DNA from 3 places in the Pseudoalteromonas sp. OF7H-1 genome. Region 2 is predicted to be linked to each of the others. Evidence: predicted binding sites of a transcription regulator. Region 2 holds the regulator's gene; each other region holds the start of a gene.
What was found. Region 2 encodes LexA, which represses DNA repair genes until DNA is damaged. Its sites were predicted from a motif close to TACTGTATNNNNATACAGTA; they were not measured.

Region 1: the regulator LexA is predicted to act here: its motif matches at 2,004-2,023, upstream of umuD (translesion error-prone DNA polymerase V autoproteolytic subunit).
Region 3: the regulator LexA is predicted to act here: its motif matches at 1,341-1,360, upstream of MHN30_RS13420 (YebG family protein).

What each region holds. Positions count from the first base shown of each region.
Region 1 covers NZ_JAKRFX010000022.1:20,938-25,267, forward strand. Annotated here, with positions in the region: gene mobI (conjugative transfer protein MobI(A/C)) at 1-240, shown strand, start outside; gene umuC (translesion error-prone DNA polymerase V subunit UmuC) at 251-1,519, opposite strand; gene umuD (translesion error-prone DNA polymerase V autoproteolytic subunit) at 1,527-1,976, opposite strand; gene MHN30_RS20955 (3'-5' exonuclease) at 2,617-3,522, shown strand; gene MHN30_RS20960 (hypothetical protein) at 3,610-3,909, shown strand; gene MHN30_RS20965 (WYL domain-containing protein) at 4,228-4,330, shown strand, end outside.
Region 2 covers NZ_JAKRFX010000026.1:54,149-58,478, forward strand. Annotated here, with positions in the region: gene MHN30_RS22545 (cytochrome c oxidase assembly protein) at 1-61, opposite strand, end outside; gene ctaD (cytochrome c oxidase subunit I) at 61-1,635, opposite strand; gene coxB (cytochrome c oxidase subunit II) at 1,635-2,777, opposite strand; gene lexA (transcriptional repressor LexA) at 3,138-3,752, opposite strand.
Region 3 covers NZ_JAKRFX010000009.1:208,940-213,269, forward strand. Annotated here, with positions in the region: gene dsbB (disulfide bond formation protein DsbB) at 1-226, shown strand, start outside; gene MHN30_RS13410 (hypothetical protein) at 239-544, shown strand; gene MHN30_RS13415 (helix-hairpin-helix domain-containing protein) at 596-904, opposite strand; gene MHN30_RS13420 (YebG family protein) at 1,376-1,690, shown strand; gene MHN30_RS13425 (amino acid aminotransferase) at 1,948-3,138, opposite strand; gene MHN30_RS13430 (GAF domain-containing protein) at 3,319-3,984, opposite strand; gene MHN30_RS13435 (fused response regulator/phosphatase) at 4,112-4,330, opposite strand, start outside.

The DNA of each region.
Region 1 (4,330 bases), on a different contig from region 2:
TATGGCTTTGGCATAGAGTGGTACATCAACAGCTTTCACGGTCAACGAGGCAAGCGCGTGGTTTTTAGTAAGGGACTGCGTATCTCAAAGACGAAACTGAGATACTCATTTTTGGACTGCCAAGGTCTAGCCAAAGAATGGGAGTTAGCGCTGGCCATGGAGAAAGAAGGTTTCTTCAGTGATGTTCGACGCCAGGTCGATAAGCTCAACATGTTGCGTCGCAGAGTGAATGCCTATTGAGTTAACTGCGCTACTTCACTCGCGGCAACTGGTCCCAGCGTGTTGTATAAGCGGGAGACAAATGCTCTCGCTTCATTGACCAATCTTTCTTCGTACCTTGTCCAGCAAAGAAAACCTTTCCGGCACCGCTTTGGTTAATGGTGTCCAATACAGACATCAACTGCTGGCTATTAGAGCGGGTAGATACGTCATCGAATAGTCCTGGTTGAAACATGCCTGGATCGTAAAAGTCAGACAGCATGACCCCCGCTTTGGCATAACGAAATCCATCCTTCCAAATCCGCTTGAGTAAGTGATTGGCCAGCTCGATAAAATCCCGCGTATCACAACTGGGTATCAATAACTCGCCCGATGCGGAGTTACTGTACTGCGGCTCGTTGTCCTTAAAGGGGCTGGTACGTATGAATACGGTCATCACTTTGGCTTGCTGCTGTTCTTTGCGAAGCTTCTCAGTGGCGCGGGTTGCGTATTCACATACGGCCTCACGTAACAATTCAAATTGCGTTACTTTTGCGCCAAATGAACGGCTACAGACGATTTGCTTCTTAGTTGGCGGGATCTCTTCAAGTTCAATGCACGACTCACCATTGAGCTCTCTGACGGTTCTCTCTAAAACCACTGAAAACTGGTCTCTGATGGCTCTAGGAGAGGCATTGGCGAGGTCTAGTGCTGTGGTGATACCCAACGCATTTAAACGCTTAGAAAGCCGTCTGCCAACGCCCCAAACATCATCAACCGGGACTAATGCGAGCAATCGACGTTGCCGATCTGGATTGGTCAGGTCTACAACCCCTTGAGTGGCTAGATACTTTTTGGCGGCATGGTTCGCCAGCTTGGCGAGTGTTTTAGTCGGTGCAATGCCTACACAGACGGTGATCCCAATCCAGTGGCCTATGCGCGCTCGCACTTGTTGTCCGAACTCGACAAGAGATATGGCCGACTCAATACCGGTTAAGTCCAAAAACGCTTCGTCAATGGAGTAGACCTCTACTCGTGGTGCCATCTCCTCCAAAGTGCGCATCACTCGACTGCTTAAATCTGCATACAGCGCATAGTTGGACGAGAATGCCAAAATGCCATGGCGCTGCATTTCAGCTTTGATCTGAAAGACGGGTACGCCCATTTTAATACCGAGTAACTTAGCTTCACGCGAGCGTGCAACCACGCAACCGTCATTGTTGGACAGCACCACAACCGGCGTATCTTTTAAATCAGGACGAAACAGCTTCTCACAACTGGCGTAAAAATTGTTGCAGTCCACCAAGGCAAATACAGGCATGGGATAGTCACAACTTGCGGCGCATGTTTCGCACCACATTGGTGACCACACCAAATATCTCTAACTCTGTCCCTTCAGGAATATGGATGGGCTCATACGCCTGGTTTCTTGGGAGCAGCTTGACGCACGGCCTCAGTTGCAGCTCCTTTACCGTGAGTTCACCATGGATGCCCGCGATGACAATGTCACCGTGTTCTGCTTGAACAGAGCGATCAACCACCAGAATATCATCTGGGTGAATCCCGGCATCAATCATTGAGTCACCTTCAACACGCACAAAGAAGGTTGCAGCCGGTCGCTTGATGCAGAGCTCGTTGAGGTCGAGCGTTTGCTCAACATAATCCTGCGCTGGTGAGGGAAAACCAGCAGAAACACGTTCCATGAACAATGGGATACGAAGGCGCTTGGCTTTGATGAAGGCAAGTGCGCCGCTATGGCCTATCAGCGAGACACTCATGACGAACCTCGAAAAAAATAGAATTAACACTGTTTGTTTATACAGTATCTAATGCTATGCTGATTTCTACAAGTAAAATTGTAGGTAAACTGTAGTTGTTCGAGTAAGACGTTGTGTCGTGGGTGATTTCTTTTTTGTGTTGAAAAGCTTGATGTGGGTGATCGCTCGCCCTCGTCAAAGCCTGCAAGGCTTGGACAATACTGCTTCTGCCTACTGCTCTTGTTTCTGTTACTGATCCTGTTACTGCTACTGGTTAACGCATGGGTCGAGTAACCGTCAGATAAGGCTTGTTTAACCCTTCGCAAAGGGTTTAAAAACAGTTAGTAAAATTCTGCTTCGTATTGAATTTACAGGCTTAAGGCGAAGTCAGGAGAATCATTAAAAAGCTCAGTCGAACTCAGTTCAAGCCTTTTGCAACCGTTTGAAAAGGGGTTGGCTAAGCCATACGTAAAGGGTATCGGTAAGGGTTACCTAAACGGTTTAGCTAAGACTTTCTGAAAGGCTTAGCCAAAGCCTTCATACATGGGTTCACCCAGTATAAAGATTAAAAAAACGCTGAGGTATCCAAGGTGCATTTTGTACAACCTGTGGCACAGTGAAATAACCCAAAGCGAACAACAGAATTGAAGAGGAACCATCAATGACAAGAGCCCCTGCGCCATTTCCGCTAGAGCGCCTCGCGGATATCCCAGAAAGACCAGAAGATTTTAGATTGCTGGAGCGTATTCCATTAACGCGTGAGCCGCAGTCCTGGCCACTTGAACTATCTCCTGTAGTCGGTGACGAACAGCCAATGGTGCTGCTCGATACAGAGACAACCGGACTGTCTGCCGATGATGAGTCCATTATTGAGCTTGGTATGGTTAAGGTGCTTTACAGCCCCTCTGCTCAGCGGATTGTGTCGATTGTTGATGTGATCAGTTTGTATGAAGATCCCGGCAAGCCTATACCCGAGCTGATTACCGACTTAACCGGTATCACCGATGATATGGTGCAAGGCCAGCGCATTGATGATGCACTGGTTGCGAGTTGGTTATCCGATGATCCGCTGGTGGTCGCGCACAATGCACAGTTTGATCGTCCTTTCTTTGAAAAGCGGTTTGCCGCATTAGGCCATCTATCTTGGGCCTGTTCAGCCAGTGGCATAGATTGGAAAGCACTGGGCTTTGAAAGTCGAAAGCTTGAGTACCTGCTTCTTCGCTTAGGTTGGTTTTATGAAGGACACCGAGCTGCAACCGATTGTTTGGCGATGGCCTGGTTGTTCCATTTGTTGCCCGAGTCCGTTGCAAACTTATTGTCTGAAGCAGACAGGCGAACTGTGCTAGTTCGTGCGTTTGGTGCGCCGTTTGATGTAAAGGACTATCTAAAAGAGCGTGGTTACCGCTGGCATGACGGCGTAAAAGGTGCCAACAAACATTGGTGGTGCGAAATCAGCGAAGACGAGTTACCGCAGGAACAAACTTACCTGGATGATTTGTATCATCGTGGCTCAGAACATGCCCACTATGACTACAAAGATGCCCGCAATCGATTTAAAGCTTTGTAGCTCTCTACAAGTTAAGCCTTGCATATTTGAAAACCTTTGGAAAATGGAAAGTGAACTCATGGTTTAACCAACAAGAGGAATCTTTCCATGTACCAAGACACCTACATTGAATACTGGGGCGAAATCTTCGTCTCTGCCCACATCATTGAATTTGGCATCACGTTCGAGCGCTTTCTTAAAGATCCATGGAAGCATTTGATGTCCTGTGGCCAAGAATCTGCACCGGACGCGATTGCTGAAGGGATGCTGCCATTGCTACCAGCCCAGGCAGAAGTTGCCAGGCGCATTCGGGAGAGTGAACAACGAGCCCTGATGTCTACAGAGTCGGACAAAGGGGTATCGCATCGCGGTAACATCGTGGTGCCATTGGTTCGGGTAGCGCATTGATAGCGGCTATCATCAATGGCATGAAACAATGTCTTCACTCCTATACCTGAGCGGCAATTGCAATCCAGATCATAAAGTTGCCGCTTAGTCTTCCCTACAAAATAATTTGTGATAGGATGATACCTAATAAAATTAATTAGGTTGAAGCCTATTCAGTGTTTTATGGCAATATGTCCAGCTTCAACCGGTAGAGATTGCTAAGTCATTGCGGATGAAGAGCAGCATTGAGTGATGCTTTTCAATGTGATTACGCGATGTCGATCCTTACTTTATAAACAGAATTTTTAAAAAACTGGTTGAATTGGATAAACAAGACGCATGACAAATGATGGTCTGAAACAAACGGTAGTGGCGAAGTCAGATAGGCTTTCGCAGATAGCGCAGTTGCCACAAGCAACCAGGGATCGCATTGCCCACATCG
Region 2 (4,330 bases):
CAAAAGCAAACATACCTAGCGTCAACAAAATAAGCTTCTTAAGCAGGCGACCATGTTGCATTACTTAATCTCCGGTGGCGTTGAAAAGGTATGATAAGGAGCCGGAGATGGTACTTGCCACTCTAATCCCTCAGCCCCATCCCATACTTTCCCAGAAGCCTGCTCTCCACCTTTTATACATTTATAAACCACTGCAACAAACAACAGTTGAGAAAGACCGAATGCAAACCCTCCGATACTAATGATCGCGTTAAAATCAGCGAACTGTAGAGCATAATCAGGGATCCGCCTTGGCATGCCAGCAAGACCAACAAAGTGCATTGGGAAAAACAATACGTTCACACTAACCAAGGAGAGCCAAAAGTGAAATTTAGCCAATTTGATATCAAACATGTGCCCTGTCCACTTTGGTAACCAATAATATGCGGCGGCCATTATTGAGAATATAGCTCCCGTAACTAACACGTAATGGAAATGCGCGACAACGAAGTAGGTATCGTGATATTGGAAATCTGCAGGCGTAATTGCTAACATCAAACCGGAAAATCCGCCAATTGTGAAAAGTACGATAAACGCAATGGCAAAAAGCATGGGTACCTCAAAACTAATAGCACCTCGCCACATTGTAGCTACCCAATTAAAAACCTTAACGCCAGTAGGCACTGATATGAGCATAGTTGCATACATAAAAAACAACTCACCAGCTAAAGGCATGCCCGTAGTAAACATATGATGAGCCCAAACGACGAACGACAACAGAGCAATTGAAGCGGTTGCATAAACCATTGATGCATAGCCAAACAGTTTCTTTCTTGAAAATGTCGGTACTATCGTAGAGATTATGCCGAAGGCAGGTAATATCATGATATACACTTCAGGGTGACCAAAGAACCAGAATATATGCTGGAACATAACAGGATCACCACCACCTGCTGCATCAAAAAAGCTCGTTCCAAAGAACTTATCAGTCAATACCATAGTCACAGCGCCAGCGAGTACGGGCATAACAGCAATCAGAAGAAATGCAGTTATCAGCCAAGTCCAGACAAATAAAGGCAACTTCATCCATGTCATACCTGGAGCTCTAAGATTGACGATGGTCACGATAACGTTGATAGCACCCATAATAGAGCTAATGCCCATTATATGGACCGCAAAAACAAAAAATGCAGTATTGTCATTGCTATATGTTGTAGATAGTGGCGCATAAAAAGTCCAACCGAAAGCAGGCCCGCCACCTTCCAAAAATAACGACATCAGTAAAATTGCAAACGCAAAAGGGAGTATCCAAAAACTCCAGTTATTCATTCTCGGTAGCGCCATATCAGGAGCACCAATCATCATTGGGATCATCCAGTTGGCAAGGCCTGTAAATGCGGGCATTACTGCGCCAAATACCATTATTAGTCCATGCACTGTCGTCATTTGATTAAAAAAGTGTGGATCTACAAGCTGTAACCCGGGTTGGAAAAGCTCGGCGCGGATCACCATCGCCATAGCACCACCAATCAAAAACATGGTTAGTGAGAACAATAAATACAGTGTTCCAATGTCTTTATGATTGGTAGTAAACAGCCAGCGCTTTAAGCCTTTTGGAGCTGTATGGTGTGAATGTTCTTCTACGATGGCACTCATTACTTACCCTCCTCTAATGCATCTATCTCACGCTGTATTTCGCTTGGCTGAATAACATCGCCGGTGTCATTACCCCAACTATTTCTTTTATAGGTGATAACCCCCGCTATCTGCTTGATTGTTAATTGCTTTGCGAAAGATTGCATCGCAGTTCCTGGGCGACCTAAAAGTAGAATATCTATATGAGCTTTAATATCTCCAGTGACGACTTTACTCCCTTTCATTGCAGGGAAGACACCTGGTAGCCCAAGCCCGGTTGGTTGATGGCAAGCTGCGCAATAAGCCATGTAAGTTTGTTCACCAACCTCCATTAACTCTTCTTTCGAAAGGGTTTGTTGGGCAACTGCTTGTGACTCAGCCTCTGCTTTTGCTTTTTCAGCTTTAGCATCGTTGAGCCAACTATCAAATTTATCGGGACTTACGGCCTCGACAACGACAGGCATAAAGCCATGATCTTTGCCACATAATTCAGCACATTGGCCTCTGTAAATTCCTTCATCGTTTACCTTTGTCCATGCCTCATTTATAAAGCCCGGATTGGCATCCTTCTTCACCGCAAAATCGGGCACCCACCAAGAATGGATGACATCATCTGAGGTCATCAAAAAGCGAACTTTCCTATCGGTGGGAATAACTAAATGCTTATCAACTTCAAGCAGGTAATTTTCATTTTTTTCTTTGAGATCACTAATTTCATCTTTCGGAGTAGAGAGCAAAGAATAGAACTCAACATCATGCCCCATATACTCATAGTGCCATTTCCACTGAGAGCCTGTGACCTTAATGGTCAGATCAGCTTTACTCGTGTCTTCCATAGCAATAAGCGTTTTTGTGGCTGGTATTGCCATACCAATGAGTATCAGGAAAGGAATTGCTGTCCAAAGTATTTCCACTTTGGTGCTTTCATGAAATTGCGCTGCAACAACGCCTTTTGACTTTCTGTGTTTTATAAGCGCCCAAAACATAACCCCAAATACAATAACCCCAATGACGCAACATATTAGAAATATGGTCATGTGAAGCTCATACACTTGATGACTAATGTCTGTAACACCTTGCCTCATATTGTAAGCGCTGTTAGCAAGTGAGGGCATGGCGATTAGCACTGCGATGAATGCTACAACTAATCGACAAATTTTCATTTGACGTCTCCTTCAAGACAACTCGCGGTTGTCTTTTGTTATTATTGGATGACTGTCATATTGTCTATTTGTACATAGACTTACTGCACGACTATTAACCAATTAGTCAAAAAACAAACAAATTGCAAGATTTTTGAGAAGACCGACTTTAGAATCAAAACTGGGGACTATAGGGGGTAAAACAAAGAATGATGAAAAATAGTGTATAAATATCAGAAAACTAAAAATATTACTAAATGATTAAAGTCACTATAATCATCCTACTTTCACATAGTTAGAAAAGTTAATTATCACTTTTTAAACAAAATATAGTTAAAGCAAGCGCAACTTTATATTTAACGCTACACTCGCTCTCATAAACTACATCCAGTCAGCACTTCGGATAACGCCGACAGCTAACCCTTCAATGGAGAAATTTTGATGCTCTAGATCCACTTCAATCGCTTTAAATTCTTCATTCTCAGCATGTAATAAGACTTTCTTTCCTTTCTTTTCAAAGCGTTTAACTGTCACGTCCTCTTCTACACGAGCTACTATCACTTGGCCATTTTCAGCCACTTTAGTGCTGTGAACGGCTAGTAGATCACCATCCATAATGCCAATATCCTTCATGCTCATACCATTAACTCTCAAAAGATAATCAGCATTAGGTTTAAAAAAACTCGCATCTACATTACAGTGGCTCTCTACATGTTGCTCTGCCAGAATAGGCTCACCAGCAGCAACACGGCCAATAATAGGTAAACCAAGTTGTTCGGATTCATCCTCTACAAGTCGAATCCCTCGGCTTGCGCCAGGGACCATTTCGATAACTCCCTTTTTCGCAAGCGCCTTAAGATGCTCTTCCGCTGCATTTGCACTCTTAAAACCCAAAGCATCAGCTATTTCAGCACGAGTTGGAGGCATGCCAGTATCTTTTATGAATACTTTTATTAATTCAAAGATTTGTTCTTGTCGTTTTGTTAGAGGACGCATTAACTGGTGTTCCATACAGTGGTTTATTTACTGTAAGTATATACAGCTCAAAAAAAATCGCAAATGTTTCTTTATTCGACATATTTTAAGTGTGTTTGCTAATAGCATTAATTAGAGCACCATTAAACAAGAAGTGAAGTCTGTGCCTCAGAGCATAACCTACGACTCTACGCAATAAGAAATAGATTATTAAGATTTAGGGCTGACTAACCACCACCTACCATGTTGCACTATGCTGATACTGTGGTGGGAGCGAGTTCATCTCGCGAGGTTTTCTATATCCCAAATAGCAAAAAACCCGTTGCATTACTGCAACGGGTTTTGATGTACATGGTTTTTTCCGGAACTTCATTGCAAGCCATCGGTGGGTAAACCACCTACCATGTTGCACTGTGCTGATACTGTGATAGGAGTGAGTTCACCTCGCGATGTGTTGATTGGCTTGCGAGGTTTTATATCTCAAATCTCTATACCCCAAACAGCAAAAAACCCGCTGCATTACTGTAACGGGTTTTTATGTACATGGTTTTTGCCGGAACTTCATTGCAACCTATCGGCGGATAAACCACCTTATATGG
Region 3 (4,330 bases), on a different contig from region 2:
CACAACGGATCCATTTGCTTTTACCTGTGACTTTGTACCAAACTTTCCTGCGTTTATGCCGCTGCATGAATGGCTACCAAGTTTCTTTGCTGCAACAGGTGACTGCGGCAACATAGATTGGTCTTTTGCAGGATTATCTATGCCTGGATGGATGGAAATTATCTTTGCATTTTATAGTGTTGCATTTATTCTTTTCTTATTTTTCCACGTTACCAAAAGAAGTTGAGATATCACATTCATGCATTTTAGGTTAAGCCAAATTGAGCAACTGAGAGCGTTTAAATTACGTGACAAGCAGATGATCTTACGTCTTGCACTTAGCCACCTTGATGCAAAAACAAAGGTCTTGTTAAGAATAGCCAAGTTGCTACTGCTCACACCATTTTTTGCCTCATTGGTCGTATTTGAAGGCTGGCTGTTATTACCTGTCTTATTGGTAGCAGGACTAATTTATCCGCTACTGACCACACCACTGGAAATACAGTTTGGCAAACCCAAGCTAGCTCAGGCAATCGCTGAGTTTAACGCCTCGAATAAGCCCTGATCTTCAATCTACCTGTGTGCGAGCAGCTAAGCTCGCACACAATAACTACGACTAGACTCTAATTTTTCCCTCCAGTTTTGCCAATATTCCTTTCCCAATTCCTTTTACTTCCAGCAACTCCGTTGTTGTTTTAAAGCGCCCCATTTTCTTACGGTACTCTACGATGGCTTCAGCTTTACGAATACCAATCCCTGGTAAACTTGAAAGCGCCGAAGCGTCAGCGGAATTAATATCGAGTACAGCACTTTGCTGCTGTGTTTGAGAGACTGACTTTGCTTGCTCCGCAGGTTTTGCGAGCACGCTTGAACAGCTTAAACCTAACGCCAATAAAATAGAAAGTATGGTGGGTTTATTGAACATATATACACTCCTTGTGCGTAAAAAGTATCCAAAGCTTTTTGCATTCCTCTCAATGGATGATTGCAGCAAGCTTATAAAATAACCTGAGCTTCGGATAATTAATGCCTTTCTAGCAGCTAGTTTTAGCGCTAACTGTGTTGAATTCACTTCCAATAGCCAGCTATTGGTGCGTAAATTCGCCTGGTTATCCCCAAAACTCTCTGGCTAGATAAAGGAAATAATTTAATGTGAGTTTAAAGCAATGAGCTAGCTCATTCCTTATCCAAACCTCAGGTTAAATAAAGATTGGAACATTGACTTTGTCAAAAAACATTCATTCTTTCAAAAATCAAAATAAACATTAAGATTTTGTTTTTAATGAATTTAATTAATTTCACTTCACTCAACAGCACTTGAAAAATTTTCAAAATAACTTGCTTAATCACTCAATTCGATTTACTGTATAAAAAAACAGTGACTAGGGGAATAACCATGGCCGTTATCATCAAATATGTTGTTGAAAGAAATGGAGTCGAGCGTATGACTTTCACGTCTAAAAAAGAAGCTGATGCTTATGATAAGATGCTAGATGTAGCTGAAGCATTGGAAGACATGCTAACGAAAGTTGACGTGCCGCTGAGTGAACAACAAGTTGAATCCCTAGCGCTTGAAATTGCAAAACAAAAAGATGACTTTGTGTCTGTGTTAAAAGGTGGCAAAGTAGCACCAAAGGCCAATACCAAAAACAAATCTGAAAACGAAAAAGCGTCAGATCCAGATAAAGTGACCAAAATTAAGCAAGCCTAAATGATAATAACCACTTATACCAATTGAATTAATTATCTAATCAATTTGAAGGGTGAAATAGCATATTAGCTTCGTTAAAAATTTCTCATTTAGAACAACTAAATAGCAAAATTTTTGCCTTGCTATTAAAGCTATTTCCCCGCTTCAAGATAGATCATTTACTTAATACAACTGGTATTACTCCAGTGGGTGGTTTAGGCTGAAAATAAAAAACCGCATGTTCTGCGGTTTTTTATTTTGTTCTGTGTAGCGTGGTATTATTTAATCACGCTTGCCACTGCTTCAGCAAAGTAGTCAATATTGTCTTTGCTTACGCCAGCTACGTTAACACGGCTAGAGCCTACCATATAGATAGCATATTCAGTGCGTAGTCTGTCAATTTGCTCTTTATTAATACCTAAGAAAGAGAACATACCGTGCTGACGGTCGATGAACGAGAAGTCTTGCTCAACACCTTTTGCAGCTAGGCTTTCTTTAATCAACGTACGTAGACCATTGATACGACCGCGCATTTCGTCAAGTTCGTCGTACCACATTTGCGTAAGTTCAGTACTGCTTAGAATGGTATTTACAATATCAGCACCGTGTGCTGGTGGCATTGAATAGATACTACGAACAACGCTAAGTAATACTGAGTTTGAAACATCAGCAGTTGCACTGTCTTTTGCAATGATTGAACACGCACCGATACGCTCGCGGTATAAACCAAAGTTTTTAGAGCAAGATGAACAGATGATCATTTCATCAACTGTATCCGCAACCGTTCTAAGGCCTTGTGCATCCTCTTCAAGGCTGGTACCAAAACCTTGGTATGCAATATCAATTAATGGCGTAAAGCCTTGCTCTTTCGCAAGTTCAGCAACCACTTTCCATTGCGCTTGATTTAAGTCCATACCACTTGGGTTATGACAACATGCATGAAGTAGTACTACATCACCTTTAGGTACTTGCTTCAGCGCATTGATCATCTCATCAAACAACAACCCTTTGTTTTCGTAGTCGTAGTAAGGATACTCTTTAACTGTTAGACCAGCTGCTTCAAATAGGCTGATGTGGTTTGCCCAAGTTGGAGTCGTAACCCAAACAGTTGCATTGGTGTTGCAACGTTTAATAAATTCGGCAGCAACACGTAATGCGCCAGTACCACCAGGTGCTTGCGCCGTACGTACGCGATTTGCCAATAATGTACTATGCTCTCCAAGTAACAGTGTTTCCATCTTTTGACAGAAGTCTAAGTTACCAGCCAAACCAATATAAGATTTTGTCGTTTCGTTTTCTAAACGAAACGCTTCCGCTTTTTTAACCGCTCTAAGTACCGGCGTATTTCCCTGCTCGTCCTTATAAACACCTACACCAAGGTCAATTTTGTTTGGGTTAGTGTCCTGTTTATAAGCGGCCATCAGGCCTAAAATAGGATCTGTTGGAAGTGGTTTTAGCTCTGAGAACATGGCTTATCTCTTTTATTTTAATTAATGCAAACTCGAGCGGCTGACGCCCGATTCCAGTAGACTTGATGGTAACATAGAGACTTGCATCTCAGTTACCATATTTATCTAGAATTTTATTCATTTTTGTAAACTTGGCAGCACCACAAAGGCGTCAAGTTTACAGCCGGACTATTCCGATAATTATTCGGGTAAATAGTCAGGAATTCTCGTACATGCCGCTGCAAGCAATGCTAAAATTTCTTCGTTGAAAAATGACTCAGAAAATGCTTCTGCATCAATAATTCCAATACAATTTTGAGCATCATCGAATAATGGCATACAGGTTTCTGCTTTCACCTTTGGATCGCAAGTGTAGTACTCCCCACCACTGGCGACATATTGAGGGATGTCATTAATCACTCGAGCTTTAGCACTTAATACCGTTTGAATATTATTTGACGTAGCGGCAAAAGCCTCCGTTATTGGGAATAGCGGTCTACTCGGCGCGCCAGAGTACGCTAATTTGAGAAGTTGTTTCCCTTCATTTGTCGCTCTTGCTTGGTATATGCCAAACCAATCAACAGCTGTAAATTCAACTACTGCTGACACTATCGTTTGCAGCTTAGCAAGCGATTGCTCATTCACCGTGTTCTTTTCAACGTGGTCACTTAATAAAAAAGGCGCTTCCTGAAGGTGCCCAAACAAGCTACAAGCGCCTCCTTCCCCAAGCTCAGGGATCTGATATGACCACACAGCAGGACTTGAGTTTTGCTCAATATAAGCATCTAGTTTTTTTAATTGCAGCAAAAGCAACTCGCGGGAGATAGATAATCCACTCAATGAAATATAATCTGACATTTTAGCCATCTAAACATCTAAAGTTAATGCAACTTTACCACGCTCTTTATACCTTGCCAACACTAAAAAACAGGTACATAGAGTAATAAGAGTAGATAGTAAACTAAAGCTGAGGTGAAATACGCTTGAGTGGAATTTAGACCGACTTAGAGGTGAGTGAATAGATCATTTCTACTTCATTTCCAGCACTGTTGTAGCTAACGCTCTGAGCTATTTCGTTAAGTAAGCTAACACCTCGACCATGGCTATGCTCTTGCTGTGCTTTGTTACGCTCACTTGATTCAAAACCATTACCTGAATCACAAATGTTGAAGTATAGCTTTAGCTCTTCAGGGCTGTAGCGCACAGAAATAAT